DNA from 4 places in the Effusibacillus lacus genome. Region 1 is predicted to be linked to each of the others. Evidence: riboswitches for the same ligand, from Rfam matches in the RefSeq annotation. Region 1 holds a riboswitch; each other region holds the start of a gene.

What was found. A riboswitch is a leader RNA that binds a small molecule or an ion and turns the genes downstream of it on or off. The one in region 1 is predicted to bind S-adenosylmethionine.
Region 2: linked by a shared signal. The riboswitch ahead of EFBL_RS14575 (methylenetetrahydrofolate reductase) and the one ahead of EFBL_RS16760 (methionine ABC transporter ATP-binding protein) in region 1 are both predicted to bind S-adenosylmethionine.
Region 3: linked by a shared signal. The riboswitch ahead of EFBL_RS01030 (2,3-diketo-5-methylthiopentyl-1-phosphate enolase) and the one ahead of EFBL_RS16760 (methionine ABC transporter ATP-binding protein) in region 1 are both predicted to bind S-adenosylmethionine.
Region 4: linked by a shared signal. The riboswitch ahead of metX (homoserine O-acetyltransferase MetX) and the one ahead of EFBL_RS16760 (methionine ABC transporter ATP-binding protein) in region 1 are both predicted to bind S-adenosylmethionine.

What each region holds. Positions count from the first base shown of each region.
Region 1 is NZ_BDUF01000097.1:36,798-41,157, forward strand. It holds gene crcB (fluoride efflux transporter CrcB) at 1-214, shown strand, start outside; gene EFBL_RS16750 (MetQ/NlpA family ABC transporter substrate-binding protein) at 302-1,135, opposite strand; gene EFBL_RS16755 (methionine ABC transporter permease) at 1,249-1,872, opposite strand; gene EFBL_RS16760 (methionine ABC transporter ATP-binding protein) at 1,916-2,929, opposite strand; SAM riboswitch class I at 3,022-3,148, opposite strand; gene EFBL_RS16765 (PilZ domain-containing protein) at 3,255-3,653, opposite strand; gene leuB (3-isopropylmalate dehydrogenase) at 3,797-4,360, opposite strand, start outside.
Region 2 is NZ_BDUF01000084.1:20,325-24,684, reverse strand. It holds gene ggt (gamma-glutamyltransferase) at 1-1,689, opposite strand, end outside; gene EFBL_RS14575 (methylenetetrahydrofolate reductase) at 1,812-2,708, opposite strand; SAM riboswitch class I at 2,817-2,973, opposite strand; gene EFBL_RS14570 (shikimate dehydrogenase) at 3,369-4,360, opposite strand, start outside.
Region 3 is NZ_BDUF01000004.1:62,072-66,431, forward strand. It holds gene EFBL_RS01020 (FtsW/RodA/SpoVE family cell cycle protein) at 1-145, shown strand, start outside; gene EFBL_RS01025 (pyridoxal phosphate-dependent aminotransferase) at 195-1,361, shown strand; SAM riboswitch class I at 1,463-1,630, shown strand; gene EFBL_RS01030 (2,3-diketo-5-methylthiopentyl-1-phosphate enolase) at 1,720-2,946, shown strand; gene EFBL_RS01035 (MtnX-like HAD-IB family phosphatase) at 3,015-3,683, shown strand; gene EFBL_RS01040 (methylthioribulose 1-phosphate dehydratase) at 3,680-4,360, shown strand.
Region 4 is NZ_BDUF01000084.1:34,620-38,979, reverse strand. It holds gene EFBL_RS14645 (homoserine dehydrogenase) at 81-1,469, opposite strand; gene metX (homoserine O-acetyltransferase MetX) at 1,466-2,569, opposite strand; SAM riboswitch class I at 2,751-2,879, opposite strand; gene EFBL_RS14635 (aspartate kinase) at 3,073-4,311, opposite strand.

The DNA.
Region 1 (4,360 bases):
CTTGCTTGGCTGGCTTTCCGTCACCCGATTGAGCCATCTCCAATGGGAATTCTTGGCCATTGGTGTTCTGGGCGCCTTCACGACTTTTTCCTCTTTCAGTTATGAAGCGGTATCCATGTGGCTTAAACAGGACCGGATACAAACCTTGTGGTATATTTTGTTGACCTTGTTGACCAGTATTGCTGCCTGTTGGGCAGGGACCCTGGCAGGTTGAACAAGACACCGGTCAGCAGTTCGTCAAGACGAAAAAAGGACCGGTTTCCACCGATCCCTTTTTCTAGATCAGAATATGTTTCTGCAATTAGAATGCAGGTACAACCGCACCTTGATACTTGTCTTCAATGAACTTCTTCACTTCCGGTGTGTTCAACGCTTTGGCCAATTTCTGGATCGCTTCCGAATCTTTGTTGTCAGGACGTGCAACCAGGATGTTCACGTACGGCGATTCCTTGTCTTCAATTGCCAGAGCGTCTTTGGTCGGAACCAGCTTGGCTTGCAGGGCAAAGTTTGTGTTGATCAATGCCAGATCGACTTCACCGAGTACACGCGGGAGCATCGCGGCCTCCACTTCTTTAATCTTCAGGTTTTTCTTGTTTTCCACGATGTCTTTCACAGTTCCTTTGATACCTACGCCATCTTTCAGTTTGATCAGATTGTTTTTTGCAAGCAAGGCAAGCGCGCGTCCACCGTTTGTCGGATCGTTGGGAATTGCAACTGTCGCGCCATCTTTCAACTCCTCAAGTTTCTTGATCTTCTGGGAGTAGATGCCAAACGGTTCAATATGAACCCCGGTTACCTTGACCAGGTTCATTTTGCGATCCTTATTCTCTTGTTCGAGGTACGGAACGTGCTGGAAGAAGTTTGCATCCAATTGCTTTTCAAATACCTGTATGTTCGGCTGAACATAGTCATTGAACTCTTTCACTTCGAGGGTAACCCCTTGCTCTTTCAGCTTGGGTGCAACAAACTTCAGGATTTCTGCGTGCGGAACTGCGGTTGCCCCGACTTTCAGGGTTACTTCCTTCTTATCGCCGCCAGCAGCCGGTGCCGGAGTCTCTGCGTTTTCTTTCTTGCCGCATGCGGACAGCGAGAACGCAAGTGTAAGGGAGAGTAGTGGTACAAGCCATTTTTTCATAGTTTAAAATTCCCCTTTCCGTGTTTGATGCTTTCATTTTTGTTTATATGAATCCCCGCGAACATTCCCAAAATCGGGGACACCCGCGAGTACATCATATATACCGTCTGGAATTATTTCCGGCTGAAACGGAGAACCAGCCAATCGCCGATGGACTGCAGAATTTGCACCAGGACGATCAGTATGGCGACCGTTACCAACATGACATCTGTTTGAAAGCGCTGATAGCCATACCGTATGGCCAGATCCCCCAAACCGCCCCCGCCGATAACGCCTGACATTGCGGTATATGACACCAATGCCACAGTCGTAATTGTAATGCCGGCGATCAGTCCGGGACGGGATTCAGGCAGCAGAACCCTTGAAATGATTTGCCAGTGGGTTGCCCCCATCGATTGGGCTGCTTCGATGACTCCCTTGTCCACTTCCCGCAAAGAAGTTTCCACAAGCCTTGCGAAAAATGGGGCCGCGCCAATCACAAGCGGTGGAATCGAACCCTGGATCCCGAGGGATGTCCCGACAATCAGCTTGGTAAAAGGAATCAACAGAATCATCAGAATGATAAACGGTACGGACCGCAGGATATTGACCACAAAGGAAGCGGTTGCGTAGAACAGCCGGTTTTCCAATAACTGTCCTTTGGAAGTCAGGAACAACAACACTCCCACCGGAAGACCGATGATAACGGTAAACAATGCGGACAGGCCCAGCATAATGAGCGTGTCTATCGTCGCCATTCCAATTTCCGCCCATTCGAGGTTCACAAAGCTGATTTCCAATTCAGATCACCTCCACTTCGAGTCCACGGTTCCGAAGCGCAGTCACCGTGTTCACAATCTGCTCTTTCTTGCCGTCCAGTTCAACCACCAGCTGTCCGTAAGGTGTGTCTTTCATGCGGGAAATGGTGCCCTGCAGGATATTGAAAGAAGCCCCGGTTTCCATCATGGTTTCGAACAAGACCGGTTGATAAGTTTGTTCCCCAAGGAACGTGATCCGAACAATCGTCCGGTCTCCAACCGCTTTCTCGTGGGCCACCGTTTCCTGCAATTCCATCGAATCGGCCACTTGCTCCACAAATTCCTTTGTGGTGGGGTGCTGAGGCCTTAAGAACACATCTGCCACAGGTCCGGTCTCGACTATTTGTCCCCCGTCAATGACAGCCACCCGGTCGCAAATAGAACGGATCACATGCATTTCATGCGTGATCAGCACGATTGTGATGCCCAACTGGCGATTTATGTCCCGCAGCAAGGCCAGAATCGAATTGGTAGTTTGCGGATCCAGCGCTGACGTAGCTTCATCGCAAAGCAGCACGGCAGGATCATTGGCCAGTGCCCTGGCAATGCCCACCCGCTGCTTCTGACCGCCTGACAGTTGGGCTGGATACTTGTCCCGATGCTGCTCCAATCCTACAAGCTTTAACAGTTCCGCTACCTTGCGCTCAATATCCGCTTTTGGACGTCTGGCCAATTGCAGAGGGAACGCAATGTTTTCACCCACCGTGGCGGAAGACAGCAAATTGAAATGTTGGAAGATCATTCCGATTCTCCGGCGTTTCTCCTGCAGTTCCCTGGCAGTAAGCGATGTAAGGTCAACTCCATCCACAATCACCCGCCCGGAAGTAGGTTGTTCCAACAGATTCATGCAGCGGATCAGCGTACTTTTACCGGCACCGGAATGACCGATGACCCCGAATATTTCTCCTTTCCCAATCGACAGGTGAATGCCGCTCAGCGCGGGTACCTCCGATTTTCCGACGATATAGTGTTTATGCAAATCCTGTAATTGGATCATACGTAACACCCCCATTTCCGCTCTGAAGTTTGCCGTCATAGAAAAAACCCTTTTTCTACAGACTGAAAAAGGGCTTTCATTTCGAATGTCCCTTCTCATCTGTCAGGTATTCGGATACCTGAAGGAATTGGCACCATGCCGCCCGTCTAAAGCGATTGCTTCAGACGAACCGGTTGCCGGGCTTCATTGGGCCTGTCCCTCCGCCTCTCTGGATAAGAAGAATTACCGTTTATATGAATTATGAATATTTTATACTAAAAAGACAAATCTCAGTATACCTATTTCATGTCAGTTAGTCAATAAAAAATCCTGCATTAAAAGCAGGTCATGTCCGGCAATTAGGTTTTTCATCGGAGTTCATGTTCTTTTGGTTCCGGCTTCGAATTTGAAGCTGGTAGAGTTTCGACATCAGTTCCCGTTGCTCCCTGTCAGTGAAAAAGACGAACTTGACACCATATTGGAATTGATCGGATGTCGATTTTTTCCATACCAGTTGGCCATAAACCTGTAACTGTTGTTCAGGTAAGTTCACATCAAATTTCCAGATCAATTCTTCACTGACAGGAATGTCACGTTCCGAAACAAAACAGAGTCCTCCTCCGGAGATGTTTCTCAATACGACTTCAAACTGTTTTCCGATAGGCATATACCGGTTGCCAAGCTTTCTTAGTTGAAGCGAACAAAAGGCGTTCAGTGGAATCCTGTAATGCTCCCTCCGCTGCATGCTGATTTCCAGCCTTTACTTTGAGATTAAAGGAGACAGTTTTAAGTTATCAAAATTTTCTTCCGGTCTCCAGTTACTCAAGTCCTATTTTAATGACCCCATTTTGGTAGAGAAAAAGCGTTGCCCGTAGGCAACGCCCAAGATCAGGACGGAATTCTGCAGCCAATCGCCTGTACGATCAGGTCTCCCATCTCAGATGTTGATACTTTGGTGTCTTGGGGACCGGCCAGATCAGCAGTCCGAGCACCCTTTGCGAGAACCTCTTGAACCGACTGTTCAATTATGGCAGCTTCCTGTTCCCACCCGAAGGAATGGCGGAGCATCATTGCCGCTGACAGAATGATTCCCAAGGGATTGGCGATCCCCTTCCCTGCAATGTCCGGTGCTGAACCGTGAATCGGTTCATACAGACCGACTTGTGCCCCAAGGCTGGCAGAGGGCAGCATGCCGATCGATCCTGTCAGCATGGCCGCTTCATCCGACAAGATGTCTCCAAACATGTTCTCGGTAACCAATACGTCAAACTGGCGCGGATTGCGGATCAACTGCATGGCACAATTGTCCACCAGGATATGCTCACACTGTACATCCGGGTAATCTTTGGCAACCTGGTTCACCGTTTCCCGCCAGAGCCGGGATGATTCCAACACGTTGGCTTTATCGACCGAATGCAGAAGCTTTTTTCTGTTTCTGGCAATAACAAATGC
Region 2 (4,360 bases), on a different contig from region 1:
GTCATCGGCACCGCCATAGATGATGCCATTCTCATAATCGAAAATCACTGCCTGCACGTTCCCAATATTCTCTGGCTTCTCATCAAACACATGCCCTTTGGCCATCAGCTGCAGAATGACATCTTGCTCAATGCCCGCTTCCCACCGCACATTTGGATAAGTGCTGGAATAGATGCGGGGCGCCAGAATGGCTTCCTGGATCGGCAGCTTGTGGTCAATGACATTTAGTATCGTTTGTGCCACCGAAGTGATTATGGTGGGACCGCCCGGTGAACCTACTGCCATGAATGGCTTGCCGTCCTTCAGGATCATGGTCGGAGACATACTGCTTCGCGGACGCTTGCCCGGTTCCACCTGGTTGACTCCACCCGGTGTTGCGTCAAAATCGGTCATTTCATTGTTGAGCATGAATCCGTAACCAGGAACCATGATCCCCGATCCGAACACCGCTTCAATCGTGGTGGTATAGGCCACCATGTTGCCCCATTTGTCCATCACGGAAAAATGGGTCGTCTGCCCCACGGGCTTCTCTTCCAAATCCGCCTGTGAGGCACCCGGAGCCTTGCCTTCATACTTCCAGGGATCGCCTGCCTTGACAGCGTTGGATGCCTGGTTCGGATTGATCAGTTTCCGTCTTTCCTTGATGTAGTTCTCATCAATCAGACCTTTCTTCGGAACCGGATAGAAGTCTTCATCCGCCATGTACTGGGCGCGGTCCGCATAGGCCAGATGCATGGCTTCAATCAAACGGTGCAGGTAATCGGCAGAGTTGAGGCCCATTTTCTGCACATCGTATCCTTCCATCAGTTTCAGGATCTGCAGGATCGTCAAACCACCCGAGCTGGGCGGCGACATGGAGGCAATCTCATAGCCCCTGTATGTGCCCCGAACCGGTTCTCTTTCCTTCACGGTGTAGTTTCGGAGGTCTTCCATCGTCATGGTGCCGCCGCGCTTTTGCACCTCGGCCACCAGCGCTTCGCCGACCTCCCCGTTGTAAAGCACATCCGATCCCTTCTCCTTGATCAGCTTCAGGGTTTTGGCCAAGTCGGGCTGTACCAGCAGATCGCCTTCCTGCAACGGCGTACCGTTTGGCACGAATACCTGGCCTGCAGTGCCGTATTGCTGCAGCTTTTTGACGTCATCCTTAATGTACATGGCGGTTGCCCAGTTAACGGGAACCCCATTCTCCGCGTAGGCAATGGCCGGGTCGATCACATCCGCCAATTTCATGGTGCCATACTTTGCAAGAGCCGTTTCCACTCCTTTCAGGGTTCCGGGTACGCCCACCGCTTTGCCGCCGGTATGGCGTTCAAACCAGGGAACGGGCTTGCCGTCCTTGTCGAGAAACAGTTTGGGGTCGACGTTTTTCGGCGCCATTTCCCGGCTGTCCAGGATGGTGATCTTGTTCTGGTCCTTGAGATAAATCATCATGAACCCGCCGCCGCCGATTCCCGACATCATCGGTTCGACCACATTCAGTGACAGTTGGATCGCCGCAGCCGCGTCCACCGCGTTGCCGCCTTTTGCCAGAATCTCCTTTCCCGCTTGAGCAGCCAACGGATGGGAGACAGCCACCATACCCTGGGTGGCCCCCAGCATCTTGTCGTCCACCCCGGGCACCCTGGCGAGTGCCGGAGAAGCGCTTGCCAGCATCACTGCGGATGCCAAAGCCAAAGCTCTAACTCTCATAGAATCCCCCCTGGTAGAATAGAAAAAGGCAGTACAAAACTATCGTACCGCCAAATTGAAAGACTATTCAATAGATTCGACAAAAGTAGACGTTACCTGATAGACTTCTACATGTTACCGGTTCACAGCGCGATGGAAGGCTCTACTTTGATTTCCAGCACATCATAAACCGTTTGCAGGTTGTTGAGGGGATACAGGTGAACCCCCGCCACATGGGGCTTCAGAGCATAGTACAGCTCCTGCGCGATTTCAACGCCTGCTTCACGGCCACCCGCCTCAACCCGATCAATGATTTCCCGGCGGATTGTAATACCGGGAACTTTCTCATTCAGGAAGCGGGCTTGCTTGGCGCTTTTGAGCGGCAAAATACCGTAGAGTACGTAGACAGGAAGGCCCTCTTTTACCACCCGTTCCTGGTACCGCAGGGCCGTTTCCACATCGAACACGGGCTGGGTCTGTACGAATCTGACGCCGGCTTCCACCTTTGCCCGGAGTTTGGAGAACTCCACTTCCTGATCGTCCGCTCCAGGATTGGCCGCACCGCCGATAAAGAAGTCAGTTGGGGCATTCAATGCTTTGCCCGCCAGGTCGGAACCTTCGTTCAAACGCTTTGCAATCTTCACAAGTCCGATGGCATCCACTTCAAATACACCCCGTGCTTCCGGATGATCGCCCCGGCTGGGCTGATCGCCCGTGAGGGTCAGGATGTTGCGGACACCAAGTGCGGCTGCCCCCAGCAGTTCCGACTGCAGCCCCAGGATATTGCGGTCACGGCAGGTCAGATGGAAGATGGCTTCCAATCCCAGGTCTTGCTGTACGATGTGGGAGAGCGCAATCGGACTCATCCGCAGCGTTGCCATCGGGGAATCGGCGATGTTCACCGCATCGACATACCCCCGCAAATGCTTCGCCGTCAGCATGGTCGGCATCGGATCCGCCCCTTTCGGCGGCTCCAACTCCACGGTCACAACGCTTTTTCCAAGACTCAGCTTCTCTCTCAATCCGTGAATCTGATACATAGTTCCACTCCTCTGAAGGTATTGGGAACCTCTCCTCCCGGGGTCTGGCAAAATACGAAAACCTCTTTCTCTGTGAGAAAGAGGTTCGCTATATACGCAGCCAACCCTCTCTCATCTTTCACAGGCCATCCCTGTGTCGGAATTGGCACCGTGCCTGTACTCCGGACAGTTTCCGCTTCTCGTGGCGGTAAATCGAATCCGGGTCGCTCAGGCCGGTTGCCGCGGCTTCATCGGGCCAGTCCCTCAGCCGAACTCTGGATAAGAGCGGTTCTTTTGAAATTGTCAGAAACAAATACTCTATCGAAAGAGTAATGGATACCGGGGTGGTATGTCAATATAATTTTGAGTGGAAAAAAAGCACCCATCTGCTTCCCGGCAAATGGGTGCTTTTTTAAGAAGAGTCCCGACGGCCCCACCTGCGCCATCGGGTGTGACGGCCACATCTGCCGTCCTGCCTGTTGCCTGACGTACCCCGGCCAAACTCCGTCTTTGGCCACGACAAGCGGTGTAAGGTTCGCCCCAACAGATCCCTCATTGCAATCCTTCCGTACAATCCCTACAGCTTGCAGGGGCTGATAATCACCCCATGCAAAACTCCCGTTCCATAAATATACTTTCTTTCATACACTATGTCAAACCAATTTTATTTTTTTTAAAGAGTTAAGAGCGCTTGGCTTTGACGGCCTTTCCCTTCTTCGAACCGGTGGGGGCCGAAACTTTACGGATCTCGCGAATCATTTCGGGCGTCAGTTGCTTGCCAAATGAACGGAACCCGGCCAGTTTGAATCCGTGTTTTCTTGCCAGTTCATCGATTTGCCGCACCTGCTCCACACGAATGTTGCGGCCAAGGGTAAAGCATTCATATCGTTTCTCGAGAGCGAGGATCATCGTTTCTGCCATACAGGCAAAAACAACCCCCTTGGGCAGCCCGAACCGGAACTTCGACTCATACTCTCCCGGCACCTCTACCAGGCCGCCTTCAATCACCAAGACGTCCGGCCGCTGCAACGCCACTGTCTTGGCCACGTCGCGGGGGCGGGCCACATCACACACGACGGAACCCGGGCGCAGATCCTCCGGATACAGGACCGTATCGGCGCTGCCTGTAACGGTCACGACCAGCTCCGCTTTTCGTACGGTATGGCGTGGATCTGTCGAGACATTCACCGTTTTGCCCGATTCGCTCATGATGTAAGAGGCCAACTGCTCCAACTTGGCTTCATCCCTGGCAACCAGTGTCAGTTTCCCCACATGTGGGGCCAGCATCCTCGCGCAGATGGCGCCAATCGATCCGGTTGCGCCAATGACCGCCAAATGGGCTCTCGACGGTTCAATATCCATCAGTACTGCCGCTTGCCGCGTGGCCTGGATGGCAGTTGCCACCGTCAGGCTGTTGCCGGTAGTAACGGGAATCCGCAAATTCTTGGCAATGGTAATCCCAGCGTCTCCCACCACCGATGTAAAGGCACCAAGCCCGAGGATTTTCGCACCTGCCCGTTCCGCCCGGCGGCCTGCCCGGATGATCTTGCGCAGAACCGTCTGCAGCGGCAATTCCAACATCTGTCTGGCTGTCAACGTGGTCGCGACGAAAACCCCCTCCACTTCATTGTGGTCCGACCGGATACCTGCCGAGTGTCCGCAAAAAATCGGCG
Region 3 (4,360 bases), on a different contig from region 1:
CATCGGAATGAATCTGGCGGTGATGCCTGCCGCAGGGATCACGCTTCCCTTTGTTTCTTACGGAGGCACGTCGCTGCTGACCAACTTCATTATCATGGGAATTGTCCAATCGATTGCGATCCGAAGGCGAAAGTTGAGGTTTTAACTTTATGTTTTGTGCAGATTTTTTGTTCGCGGAAAGGTGGCAGTGACAGATGATTGTGCAACCGGCAGATCGGCTCCGGCGGCTGCCCGAGCAATTTTTCTCGGCGCTGGTTCGAAAAGCCAATGCGTATATAGCAGAAGGGTATGACGTGATCAATTTGGGGCAGGGAAATCCCGACCTGCCGACCCCCTCTCACATTGTGGAGTCCATGCGGGAAGCGGTGCTTGACCCTGTGACCCACCGGTATTCTCCTTTTTCCGGGCTGCCGGAATTGAAGGAGGCGATTGCCGACTGGTACAAGAGGGAGTTTGATGTGGATCTTGATCCCGCTTCCGAAGTCGCCATTCTTTTCGGGGGAAAAGTCGGACTGGTGGAGATCAGCCAGTGCTTGCTCAACAAAGGGGATGTGTGCCTGGTACCGGATCCCGGCTATCCTGATTATTGGTCGGGAGTGGCCATGAGCGGCGGGGAGATGGTGATGATGCCGCTTCTGCGGGAGAACCGCTTTTTGCCGGACTACTCAATCATTCCGGAAAATGTGCTGCGGCGCGCGAAGCTGATGTTCCTGAATTACCCGAACAACCCAACGGCTGCGACTGCGAATGAGCAATTTTTCCGGGACACGGTGGACTTTGCCGCACGGCACGGGATTGTGGTCGCCCATGATTTTGCGTATGGCGCAATCGGTTTTGACGGTGAGAAGCCGGTTTCATTCTTGCAGATCCCGGGAGCGAAAGAGGTGGGCGTTGAGTTTTACACCATGTCAAAGACTTACAACATGGCCGGTTGGCGGGTCGGCTTTGCACTGGGGAACCGTGATGTAATCTCTTTGATCAATCTGGTCCAGGACCATTTTTACGTAAGTCTGTTTGCGGCCATTCAACGGGCTTCCATTACGGCACTGCGCTCCTCGCAGGACTGCGTGCGGGAATTGGTGGCCGTTTATGAAAGCCGAAGGGATGTGCTCGTAGACGGCTTGCGGGATTTGGGATGGGATTGCCCCGCTCCGAAAGGCTCTTTCTTCACCTGGGTTCCGATCCCCAATGGTATGGGATCGGTGGAGTTTGCCGACTATGTGCTGGACAAGGCCCATGTGGTGATGGCGCCCGGGATCGGCTTTGGAAAAAGCGGCGAGGGCTATGTGCGAGTCGGGTTATTGGCACCGGAGGACCGGCTGCGGGAAGCGGTCGAGCGGCTGGGGCGGATTGGGCTGTAGTTGTCTCTCAAAAAATTGTCAAAAAAATTATTGACACCTCCTCCTGCCTATCGTATTATTTCTCTAAGTTTACAAATTTTCCAATTGCATAATTAGTTAGACTCTTATCCAGAGCAGGCTGAGGGACTGGCCCGATGACGCCCGGCAACCGGATTCGCAAAAGTGCGGGGTTCCAATGGAACCCGTATCACCGAGAAAGAAACATCTTCCCTTCATGCGGATCAATGGTGCTAACTCCTGCAGAATGTTGCAATTCTGAGAGATGAGAGGCGAGGGATTGATTTGATATACGCCTCTTTTCTTCGGAAAAGGGGCGTTTTTGATTTTGCTTGGCGGTGTTGGTGAAAGGGGTAAACACATGGGGGATTTGAACCAGCAAGATTACGTAGTAGCAACCTATCTCGTACACGGAAGTGGAGATTTTCATAAAAAAGCACAGGGCATTGCAGTAGGTCTGACAGTCGGCTCCTGGACGGATCTGCCTGCCGAGCGCCAGGAACAGATGAAGAAACACCTGGGGCATGTGGTGGCGGTTGAAGAACTGGGCAGAGATGAGGAACGCAATGGGAAAGCGCTGTTAAAGATTGCATATCCAACGTTGAACTTTACGCCGGATATTCCGGCTCTTCTGACATCTGTTTTTGGCAAACTGTCCATGGACGGTGCCATCAAGCTGGTGGATCTTGACTTGCCGGACTCCTACACGAAGCGCTTTCCCGGGCCCAAATTCGGAATCGACGGGGTCAGACAAAGCCTGGGGGTCTATGACCGGCCGCTGTTGATGTCCATCTTCAAATCCTGCATCGGATACGACAGCGAGACGCTGGCGGAGCTGTTCTACCAGCAGGCACTTGGCGGCGTGGATCTGGTAAAGGACGATGAGATATTCTTTGACGATACGTATGCGCCGTTTGAGAAGCGAATTGAGGCCTGTATCAAGGCAGCCGGGCGGGCGGAGACAGAAACGGGCAAAAAAGTGCTTTATGCGGCCAACTTGGCAGGACCTGTAACAGAGATTGTCGAGAAAGCCAAGCGTGCGGTACGGGCCGGGGCCAATGCGTTGCTGCTCAACGTCCTGGCATACGGTTATGATGTGCTGCACCGACTGGCAGCAGACCCGGAAATCAACATTCCGATCATGGCACACCCGGCACTGGCAGGAGCGATTTATCCGTCACCGCAATACGGGATCAGTGCCCCCATCATTCTTGGAAAAATCATGCGGGTGGCAGGCGCGGACCTGGTTCTGTATCCGTCTGCATACGGGTCGGTGGCACTTGAGAGAGAAGAGACTCTGGCGATTGCAGCGGAGTTGCGGAAGGAATCGGGCTTGCTCAAGAGGGTTTTCCCCGTGCCTTCGGCAGGCATTCATCCGGGACTGGTACCCCGTCTTTATGAAGACTTGGGGAACGACCAGGTGATCAATGCGGGCGGCGGGATTCACGGGCATCCGGGTGGTTCCGCAGCCGGAGGCAGAGCGTTTGCTGCGGCGATTGACGCGGTTGTGAAGGGGGAAGGCCTGCAGGAAGCTGCGGCAAAGAGTCCGGAACTGGCCAAAGCACTTGAATTATGGGGAGGGAAATGAGTTTGGCAAACGACAGCAAGTCGATCGTAATCTTTTGTGACTTTGACGGGACGATTACCGAACGGGACATGATCATCTCCCTTATGGAGCGTTTCGGACCGGATGGCTGGGAAGCGATCAAGGATGACATACTGTCCCAACGCATTTCGGTTCAGGAAGGTGTCGGAAAGCTCTTTTCCCTAATACCGTCTGTCAGGCGAGAAGAACTTGTCCAATATGCCAAAGATACTGTGAAAATCCGGAACGGGTTTGCCGAGTTTGTTGCCTATTGCAAGGCCAACGGTATTCCGTTTCTGGTGACAAGCGGCGGCATCGACTTTTTTGTCGAACCGATCCTGACTCCTTATACACAAGTTGAGAGAATCTACTGCAACGGGTCCGATTTTTCGGGCGAGACCATCCAGGTTTTGTGGCCTCACGACTGTGATGATCAGTGCGACGGGGGATGCGGGTTGTGCAAACCTTCCATTCTTAGGGATTACCCGGCGGATCAATATACCAGAGTTGTCATTGGGGACAGCATTACCGATTTGAAAGCGGCACGACTGGCCGACATCGTGATTGCCCGCTCTCTGTTGCTGGAGAAGTGCAGGGCCGAGGGGCTGACGCATGAGCCGTTTCAAGATTTTTATGATGTGTTGGAAAGCATTGAACGATTGCAAAAGCAATCAAAGAGCACAAGCCGCGACAAGGCACCGGATGTGCCGGGTCGCGCTATGGAGGAGGTGTCCGTATGAGCCTGTACACTTTTTATCAGGAAGACCGGATTCGCATTGCCAAAGAGTTAAAGGAGATTGCCGACAACTTTACGCAAAAAGGTTGGCTGCCAGCCACGGCCGGGAATCTGTCCATCAAGCTGAGCAGCGATCCGTTGGTCTTTGGCGTAACCGCCAGCGGCAAGGACAAGGAACAGCTGCAGCTGGAAGACATTCTGGCGGTTGATAAAGATTGCAAGCCGATTGAACCGACCAGGCTGCGCCCGTCTGCGGAGACTATCATTCACTCCCGGATTTATCAGGAGACGGATGCAGGCTCGGTGCTTCATGTGCACACTGTTTACAACAACTTGCTGTCAGAGATTTACTTTGCCGAGGGCAGGGTCACGCTCTCCCACATGGAACTGATCAAGGGCCTGGATATCTGGGAAGAAGGCGCAACAATTGAGATTCCTGTCATTGAAAACTATGCGGACATTCCCAAACTGGCGGACGAAATCGGGCGACGGCTTGATCCACGGGTACCGGGTGTACTGATCCGTAAACACGGAATTTATGCTTGGGGCAAAACACCCTTTGAAGCGAAACGCCATGTGGAAGCCCTGGAGTTTATGTTCCACTATCAATTTATGTGGCTGTCGATTGCCAGGAGCGGCTTAGTTCCGCAGCAGGCGCCTTTTATTGCTGCAGCAGTTTAA
Region 4 (4,360 bases), on a different contig from region 1:
AACAGCCGTTCATTCTATGTGAAATTCTCCCACTAATCCGCGAATGTGTCAAGAATGTTACAATGATATTTTTTGCGATATCAGACACTTTGAGACATGAATTCGACACTTTTCGCATATAATCCGGGCTCTGCTGCAAATGCGGCATCTTGGCAGTCGATTGTTTCATCCTCCGCACAAGGAATCAACAAAGGCGGTTCGTGCAAGAGTTTCTCCAGCATTCCCCCGGTTAAAAAAGCTTGCAGTACGCTCTTTTCCAGGCCTGTCACCACATAACCGCCCACTGCTTCCTTAGCGGAAGCCATTCCGGTTTCACGGACAATCCTGCCTCCCGACCGGGTTATAAAGAGACGGAACTGATGTTCCGCATGGGCAAACGTATCAACAATCGCCTTAAACCGGACAAAAAATGGCCGGACCGCTTCCTGATTCACATCCGGATAAACAGGAGTTTCCCAGTTAGGGGACCGGAGGACTTGGCCCGGCTGGCGGAGCAATGCGGTCAAATCCTCCAGAACGGCACTGGCCGTCGGGTATTCACCCGCCCCTTTGCCGATAAACGTCAGGTCTCCCACCACGTCTCCCGAAATGGTAACCGCATTGAAAACATCATTCACCCGCGCCAGGGGATGAGACATGGGAAGCAGGACCGGCCCCACCGACACATCAATGCCCGCTTCTGTCCTGCGGGAACGTCCGATCAATTTGATCACATACCCGAACTCCCTTGCCCACTTCAAATCCAGCGGCTGAATGGAAGTAATTCCCTCCCTTGGAATCTCATACGGGGACACTTGGACATCATAAGCCAAATTGGTCAGAATGGCCAGTTTGTAGGCCGCGTCAAATCCCTCCACGTCGCTTGTGGGATCCGCCTCCGCATAGCCAAGTTCTTGCGCCTTTGCCAACACCTCTGCAAAAGACTGTCCGGTTTGTTCCATTTGAGTCAGGATGTAATTGGTGGTCCCGTTAAGAATTCCTGAGACTTCATGAACGCGATTGGCAGTCAGATACCCCTGCAGGAACCGGATCACCGGAATTCCGCCGGCTACACTGGCTTCAAACAACAGCTGGACACCCGATTCCTCAGCCGCCCGCAGCAGTTCGGGGCCATGTTTGGCCAACAGCTCTTTGTTTGCCGTAATCACATGTTTGCCTGCACGAAGCGCACTCAGGATTATGGTGCGGGCCGGTTCAATTCCGCCCATGACTTCTATAACTACAGGAATGTCGGTGGAGCTCAGAATAACTCCCGGATCCGTCGTAATCTGTTCGGGTTTCACTTTGACATTCCGCTCTTTGGACGGGTTGCGGACAAGAATATAGGGAATCTCAATCTCACAACCGGTTCGCTGCCGGATGGATTCCCCATTTTGCGCCAGGGCCTTGATGAATCCTGAACCGACGGTTCCCAATCCAAGCAGGCCGGCACGTACTCTTCTGTTTTCTCCGTTCACCGGAACACTCATCTTGACCCTCCACTCTCCAGAAACTCTCCAACCCATTCGTTCATGATTTCAAACTCGATCAGGAACGCATCATGCCCGTGGATGCTCTGCATCTCCCGGTATATCACTTGCTTTCCCATTGCCTTCAGCAATTCGGCGGTATCGAACAATTCCCTGGCCGGGAACAGGAAATCGGAATCAATTCCCACCATCAGAGCCTTGCCTTTGATCCGATCCAGAACCTGTTTGTAGTCACCGCGTCCGCGGGAAATGTCGTGCAAATCCATCGCCTTGAGCAGATACAAATAGGTATTGGCGTCAAACCGCTGAACCAGTTTTTTTCCTTGGTAGCTCAGATATTTCTCCACCTGAAATTCCGACTCCATGGCAAAGGGGTCATCGGTAGGAACCATGGACAGTCCAAATCGCTCTTCGTACAGATCAAAACTGCGGTAAGTGATCATGCCAAGCCTGCGCGCCAGGTTCAGCCCTTTTTCCGGAAACGTGATTCCATAGTAGTCGCCATTCAGCCATTCGGGGTCGTTGTAGATTGCCTGCCGCATTACATTGTTGAAAGCTATGCCCATCGACGAAAATTTGCCGGCTGTGGCAAGGGGGATATAGGTTTCCACCATGTCGGGATAGGTGACCGCCCATTCAAAAACCTGCATGCCGCCCATCGAACCCCCGATAACCGAATACAGGCGGTCGATTCCGAAGCTCCTGACCAAATGGTACTGGGCGTGCACCATGTCACGAATCGTCACGGTTGGAAATCTCATCCCGTAGAACCTGCCGTCTGCCGGATTGATCGATCCGGGTCCCGTTGAACCGTAACACCCTCCCAGTACGTTGGCGCAAATAACAAAGTACCGATTGGTGTCAATCGCCTTGCCAGGTCCGATCAGCCCCTCCCACCAGCCGGGGTTTTCTGCCGTACCGCCGGCATGGGTGTCTCCGGTCAATGCATGGCAAACCAGAATCGCATTGTCCCTGGAAGCGCTCAACCTGCCAAAGGTCTCGTAAGCAAGCACCGCACCTGACAGCAACTGTCCGCTTTGCAGGATCATATTCGGCAGCTTGTATTCCCTTCTAAGCACATCTTCGACTCGAATAGCCATGCAATCACCTCCGAAATCGCCCGTTATTCAAGGCGGACGCCTTTTAAGCAACGGCACTGTATGCCGCTATTCTGCCAGACCGTCTCGGTTAACGGCACTGAGTGCCGTTATTTCTAGAATCTTTCTTTGAATTCAAAAACCCCGCTCAGATGAGCGGGGTCACATAAGTTCTGTTCGCCGCCTCTCATCTTTCAGAATCGGATCGATTCTGCAGGAATTGGCACCAAGAATCCAATTGCGCGATGCGCAATCATCGGAATCCGGTTGCCGGGCTTCATCGGGCCAGTCCCTCCGCCTCTCTGGATAAGAGTTCAAACCGAATATTCACTTAAATTATTGAGATGAGTGTATCACGGGGGATAAAGAAGAGTCAAGAAAGAAATGCCAAAATCCCTTATAAAATAAAGCCTTTTAAGCTGTTCGGAATACTCGGATTCTCCTAAACAAAAGACCAACACCCTGAATCGAAAAGGGTTGTTGGTCGATAGCACCAAAGTTCTTGTTTACTTCGCCACGGTGGCAGCTTCCACCGCATCCAGGCCGAAGGCCGTGTGGAGCGCGCGCACTGCGTCGTGTACGTCGGCGGCATCAATCACGCAGGAAACTTTGATCTCAGACGTGCTGACCATCTTGATGTACATGCCGTTTTCGGACAGCACCTGGAACATTTGGGCCGCAACACCCGGGTTGCTGATCATTCCGGCGCCGACGATCGATACTTTCGCCAGATCTTCTTCACATACGATCTCTTTCGCGCCCAGAGTGGACTGCAGGCTGGTAAGAACCTCAAGCGTGCGAGTCAGGTCGTCTTTCGTAACAGTGAAAGAGATGTCGCTGCGGTCGTTATGAACAACACTTTGTACGATGATGTCAACGTTGATGCTTTCTTTCGCCAGCGTGTTGAACACAAGTTGCAGGTTGTCTTTCCGGTTTGGCACACCTATCAAAGCCACCTTGGCCACATTCAGATCATGTGCAATGCCGCTTACCACAATTCCTTTTTCCATAGTTGCCACCTCTTTCACCAGTGTTCCCGGAGTCGGTTTAAAGCTGGAACGGACCATCAGGGGTACTTTGTACTGCTTTGCATATTCAACGGCTCGTGGGTGCAGCACGGCGGCACCCAAATTCGCCAGTTCAAGCATTTCGTCATAAGAGATTTCCTGAAGCTTGCGTGCATGTTTTACAACCCGGGGGTCGGTGGAATAAACACCTTCCACGTCTGTATAGATCTCGCACAGATCCGCTTTCAACGCAGCAGCCAGTGCTACAGCAGTCGTATCGGAACCGCCACGGCCCAATGTGGTGATGTCCCCGCCATCGCTTATGCCTTGGAAACCGGCCACCACAACCACTTTGCCCTCCTTCAGTTCCGAGAAGATTCGTGTTGGGTCCATATCGGTGATTCTTGCCTTGCTGTGAACAGCTTCCGTGCGGATACCCGCTTGCCAACCGGTCAGGGAGACGCTATCTTTCCCAATATCCTGCAGCGCCATAGCCAGCAGGGCAATCGACACTTGTTCACCGGTAGTCAGCAGCATATCCATCTCTCTTGCCGACCTTTTGGGTGACACCTTCACCGCCAGATCAATCAGGTCATCCGTGGTGTCCCCCATTGCGGACACAACCACGACCACCGAATGGCCCTGATCCACGGTATCCGCCACACGACGGGCCACCCGCTTGATGTGTTCAGGGCTTGCCACCGAACTGCCGCCAAACTTCTGAACGATTAACGCCACATTCTCCACTCCCTTGCCTTTATAAAACTTATTTACAGTTCCTTACTCA